DNA from 2 places in the Shewanella sp. GutDb-MelDb genome. Region 2 is predicted to be linked to the other one. Evidence: riboswitches for the same ligand, from Rfam matches in the RefSeq annotation. Region 2 holds a riboswitch; the other holds the start of a gene.
What was found. Region 2 has a riboswitch for thiamine pyrophosphate ahead of CXF82_RS12190 (TonB-dependent receptor). Riboswitches for the same ligand answer to the same signal wherever they lie in the genome.
Positions count from the first base shown of each region.

Region 1: linked by a shared signal. The riboswitch ahead of thiC (phosphomethylpyrimidine synthase ThiC) and the one ahead of CXF82_RS12190 (TonB-dependent receptor) in region 2 are both predicted to bind thiamine pyrophosphate.

Region 1 is NZ_PJBM01000140.1:11,279-14,372, reverse strand. It holds gene thiC (phosphomethylpyrimidine synthase ThiC) at 1-1,537, opposite strand, end outside; TPP riboswitch at 1,687-1,785, opposite strand; gene CXF82_RS05775 (hypothetical protein) at 1,954-3,000, opposite strand.
Region 2 is NZ_PJBM01000226.1:40,565-43,658, forward strand. It holds gene CXF82_RS12190 (TonB-dependent receptor) at 1-1,541, opposite strand, end outside; TPP riboswitch at 1,593-1,724, opposite strand; gene CXF82_RS12195 (YcfL family putative periplasmic lipoprotein) at 1,846-2,235, opposite strand; gene CXF82_RS12200 (PaaI family thioesterase) at 2,285-2,755, opposite strand; gene CXF82_RS12205 (PaaI family thioesterase) at 2,748-3,094, opposite strand, start outside.

The DNA of each region.
Region 1 (3,094 bases), on a different contig from region 2:
AAGCAATAAGCCCCTGTTTAACATCGTCTTTATTAGGTAAGCCCAGATGCTCTTTTGGCGTCACATAGCACAACATTGCACAGCCATACCAGGCAATCATCGCCGCGCCTATACCTGAGGTAAAGTGATCATAACCAGGAGCAATGTCGGTCGTTTGCGGGCCTAAAGTATAAAAAGGCGCCTCATCACAAATATCTAATTGCTTATCCATATTCTCTTTAATGAGGTTCATTGGAATATGGCCAGGCCCTTCAATGATGGTCTGAACATCGTATTGCCAGGCAATTTTAACCAGCTCGCCTAAGGTCTCGAGCTCTGCAAATTGAGCTTCATCATTGGCATCAGCAATCGAGCCCGGACGCATACCATCCCCTAATGACAGTGAGACATCATAAGCTGCACAGATCTCACAAATATCTCTGAAATGTTCATAGAGGAAGTTTTCTTTATGGTGCGACAAACACCATTTAGCCAGAATAGACCCCCCGCGCGATACGATGCCCGTGAGGCGTTTTGCGGTCATGGGTACGTAACACAGCAATACACCCGCATGGATAGTAAAGTAGTCAACGCCTTGCTCAGCTTGCTCTATCAAGGTGTCGCGGAATGTTTCCCAGTTAAGATCTTCAGCAACACCATTCACTTTTTCGAGTGCTTGATAGATAGGCACGGTTCCAATGGGGACAGGAGAGTTGCGGATAATCCACTCTCGGGTTTCGTGGATATAACGACCGGTAGACAAGTCCATTACCGTATCAGCCCCCCAGCGGGTAGACCACACCAGCTTTTCAACCTCTTCTTCGATAGAAGAAGTCACTGCTGAATTACCAATATTGGCGTTCACTTTCACTAAAAAGTTACGTCCAATAATCATCGGTTCAGCTTCAGGATGATTGATATTTAACGGGATAATGGCTCGGCCACGAGCAATTTCACTGCGAACAAACTCAGCAGTGATTGGCTCATCGATAACGGCGCCAAAGCTTTCGCCCTTATTTTTTTGAGTTAACATAGGGTCGGTCACCTCTGCCATTGCCATATTTTCGCGAATAGCGATATATTCCATTTCAGGGGTGATAATCCCTTGGCGGGCATAGTGCATTTGCGTTACGCGCTGACCAGACTTTGCACGGCGAGGAGGCACTAACGACTCAAAACGTAAATGGTCTAAACCATCATCGGCCAAGCGTTGCTGGGTAAAACCAGAGCTGACAGCGGGTAACTGTTCGGTATCATTTCGTTCAACGATCCAGTTATGACGTAATTTATCTAAGCCTTTGTGCACATCAATATTGGCATCAGGATCTGAGTAAGCCCCAGCACAGTCGTATACTTTCAGCGGTGGGTTAGCTTCAAATACAGGATTTTTCTCATCACCACTGAGCAAAGTGTCAGCTTGATGAATTTGGCGCATACCGACGTTAAGATCAACGCGGCTACCTTGAAGATAGATCTTCTCGGAATTTGGGTGTTGTAACGGTTTTAGGTTATCGATGAACTGTTGAGCTTGAGCTCGGGTTTCGCGGCGTTTAGACATTAGCAAACTCACTATTATAAAAATGAAGTTGCTTGTCAGGAGAAATGAGTAATTGAAAGTTGAAAATGAAACCGCGTCATAACGCTAATTCCAGATGCACTTAACCACCGAAATGTGACTGCTAGCAGCATTAATACAGCCGATACTATGCAGTTATTTCGCTTGTTACCTACGCAGGTTCTAGCCTGATCAGGTTCAACGGATCCCGAATAAACGGTCTCAGCCATATGGCACTCCGACAAGATGAGCCGGCAGTATAAGCCTAACAGTGACTAAGAAACAAGTACAAATCATTCACAAACCCCTGTTATGGTAAATATTTTTATTGACCCATAGCTTGTTGATAATAATACGAATAATTTAATACTGCATATTAAACCACTATTTATCATGAAAAATTATCACCTCAAAAACGACTATTTTCGACTAATCATTCTCTTTTCTAATCGTGCTGAGATAGCGTCATTAATCGCTTTTTTAACTTTATCGCCACCGCAGTTAAAGGGGTAACCGATATTTTCTGCGTAAGGGTTAATTTGGGTCGGCACCTGCACTATTCGAAAGCAGGTATCACCGTGACGTACGATACGGTTAGGATCGAGTCGATGATCTGTCGTGGGTATTTTGCTGTACTCATCTACCTCAGGAAAAACTAACTCTACCATGTCACCATCCATCTTACTCAAAGAGTGCGGCCCGCTATATTTATTGGCTTTATCGACAATCAGTGCATCTAGTGCGGCATCATTTTTTCGTTGAAGATAGGATTGAGCAATAGCCATTGCACTACGGCGAGGAACGTACGTCGGCAGGCTCTTATTAATTCTTATGTCCGTTTTTTCCGATAAATCCGTTGTCGGCAGTATGGCTTCAATGGTGTTGTCAGCCTCCATCGCGGGTTCATGTACTGGCGATGTCTCGACAAGTTCGTCAGCCTCGCTGGGGTTGTCGCTATCTGTTGGCGAATGACGTGGCGATCTCACCTTACTTGTTGAGCTGTCGATGCTATCCATCACCTCATCTTTTACCGGTTTAGCTTCGACATACAGGTATGATTGGATTTTGATTGGGGCAACAGTTGTAACCTTTAGCGTTTGTCTCACCCAAAGCTGATTAATAATACCAATCAATACAATGTGCAGTAAAATAACCCATATGAATGATTGAAACAGCTGAAATGAACGCAAGCAAGAAGAGCGTTTCACGCCGCCTTTATCACGATTATCTGCCTCAACAACGACCTCAGCGATAGAGGTTAATTCCGCAGCGGTGTTGATACCAAACATAGGTTTAACTAGAGGATGGCTGACCGGGAGCTCAAACTGTTTATCAGCCCTAATGACCGCCAAAGTTGCACTGGCTTCCTCAGTGCTTACCGATAAACTGAGCAGAGGTTGTCCTTTGCCATTCTCTGCTGCAAGCGCAGTAAAAACAGGTGCTGAGGATCTGCTAACTGGTTTCATCCGATGAATAACTCTATAGTCCATAAGGTTCAATTAACGCCATGAGAAGACAAGGTTAACCTTAATAATGGCGTTATTTATAACGATTGACTCA
Region 2 (3,094 bases):
AGATTAGTGCTTGCTTGACCATCAAACCAAACCGACTTCAAACCCACTTCGTAGTTATAAAGAATTTCAGTGTCGTACTCTTTTTTATCGGCGAGTTCACTCGGCAGTGACATATTAAAGCCACCCGCTTTATAGCCTCTCGCCACGCGGATATATGACTCGTGGTTTTCACCGAGTGCTTTGCTTAACGCAATATGCCCGCCCCACATGGTTTCGCTTGGCTTAAATTCGTCGCCATCTGAATCACTGTATTCACTATCTCGACGCTCTGTCCGCAGTCCTACCGACAAAGCATAGCCCGAACCTAGGTCTGAATCTAATTGACCAAATAACGCATAGTTTTGCGCCTCGTATTCCGCACTTAACTGACTATAAGTATCCATAGTCTCATTGTCTTCTTGTAGATCCATTGCGTATACACCGACGAGCCAGTCAGTACTGCCCGCAAATATACGGCCTGATTCAGTTGAAGCTAACCTAAACTCTTGCGTGATGGTCTGCCTGTCGCCTTTCTTATCCCAGTTATACTCATATTCACAAGGGCTACCATCGCAATCTCGACTGTCCCAATAATCAGGGTTAGCCCAGTCACCGTCATAGTTATGGTGAGTTTTTGACTGTGCCAGAGAGGTTAATGAAGTCAGTTCAACATTTTCAGCACCAGTGTAAATAAACTTTAAAACGGTGCCGTTAGTACGTTGCTTATCAACGCCAGGTGCATCCGTTAACGTATCAAAACCGTTATTATCTAATGTCCAAGCATCATATCCATTATCGTAATTTGCATGTAAGTAAGTCAGGTCAATTTCTAGTTCTTCAGTCGCGTACCAACGTAATTTTGCGCGACCAGTGAATTCATCACGGTTATTAGTATCGCTCTCACCAAGATAAAGATTATCTCGATAACCATCTTGCTGATGCTGTTGCAGCGACACACGGTAAAGCAAGTTTCCAGAATCGGTTAATGGACCCGAGCTAAAACCACTAAAGGTCTGTAAATTATCATCGCCTAGCGAGATCTCTGCACCATTTTCAAATACGTCGGTAGGATCATTACTTTTAAGGTAGATAAGACCTGCTAACGCATTAGCGCCATAACGTGTACCTTGAGGACCGCGTAATACTTCAACTTGTTGTAAGTCGTACATGCTTGAAGCCATGCCTAAACCGGACAAATCGATATCATCAACGATAAAGCCAACAGAGGAGTTAGGTGCGCCTTGATACTCTTCTTGCTCACCGACACCACGAATTTGGAAGTATTTGGGTCTTGAGCTACCACCGGACCAGTTGAAATTAGCAATTGAGTTTAAGATATCTTCAAAGTGCTGTGCACCTTCATCCTCAATTTGCTGCTGATCAATAACGGTGACGCTTGATGGCATTTTTTCTAGCGATGTGCCCCGAAAATCAGATGTCACAACCATGACTTCCATCTCATCAACAGGTGTTTCTGAGTCAGTATTGGCAAACGTAGGTGATGAAACTAGCGCAGCCATGACGGCAACCGCTATAGGAGAATAAGTTTTTAGATTTAACATAGGACCTCAAATTAAAATTTTGAGATCCGGCAACATAAAGAAGCGTTCGGGAAATGAATTGTGGCCCATTCCTACGCCGGTATTAGCCGGATCAGGTTCTAAGGGTTCGTTTTTCAACATCTCAGTTAAAATCCACAATATCCAACTTATGGTTTATAGACTTTAACACCCCTTGGCGCGGCCGATTATACATGAATTTCACAAACTGATGACAGTCTTCTTAACGTTTACAATCTTTATGCATAAAAAAACGTCAGCTTTGCTGACGTTTTCATAACAAATATAATTTCTAATCATCTACATATTAATTTGAAAAGGCTTTTCTTACATATAGCTCAAAGCGAGTTGCGTTAACATTAGGCGCAACCGCTGATACTTGTAGCTGCTGCTTGCCATGCAATTTTACTGACTTCCAGCTTACGCCTTCATCATCAATCGTCATGCCACTGGTATCAAACCAAGTGAATTTATACTGCAAGCGCAAGTCAGTAGAGACCTGACTAATAATCGTGCCCGTGCCTTGTAAAAAACCACCTTCAGGGCGCGCCATTACACTTCCTACGGTGACTTCTTTACCAAAGCTGTTGTTATCAACACGCACTTCACCTTTAGAACCCACCATTAAGCCTGCTGTGTGTGGTGCACAAGCCGCGACAATCAACGCTGTAAATAAGCCTAAAATCAATTTTTTCATTTTGTTCCCTAGAATAAAATCATTCAGTGTTAATACAAGGATAGCTAAGTTAATCTATTAAAAAATGGGCTCTTGCCGTCGCAATCAAGTGTTTACGATTAGTCTGCCAACAAGTAATGCTCACGTTAGCGACTCGTCGACCTTGGCGAGTGATCTTACATTCAGCAAAGCTACCTTTATGGTAGCCAGCTCTGAGATAATCAATTGAGAAATCAACTACTTTTGGTACTTTAGTGGTCTGCATAAAGACCATTAGCTGCACAATGGCTGACATTTCCATAAAACCTGCGATAACACCACCATGCAGTGCAGGTAGTACTGGGTTACCGATATTATCATCTTTTGCTGGCAGCTTAAAAACCAGTTCATCGCCAAAACGCTCAACACCCATTCCAATAAACTGGGCGTAAGGCACATGTTCAAGCAAGTGACCAAAATCATTTAGTTCCGTTGCTTTTCGTACGATACTTTTGAAATCTAACTTTGTCGCATCAGATTCTGAATGACTCGGGTTAGTCATGACGCGGCTCTCCCATCAGTGCTTGTCTAAACTCTTCGCCAACCATTTCTGGACTAATTCGCATAAACGAGCCTACCGCATTAGCAATGGGATCATCGATTGAATCTTGGTAAGCAATAGCACGAGTAAAAGCGACGCTAGATGACAATTTATAACACTCTGCAAAACCATAGACTGGCTTAAACGGTTCAGCAGGTTTCATGTAATCAACTCGCAGATCAAGCGTTGGTGAGATCTCCAAAGCACCAAACTGATCAAAAATAGAACACACGACAGCGCAGCCACTGGCCGTATCCATCAATGTTGTTATCACTCCACCGTGGATCACACCAGTGTCTG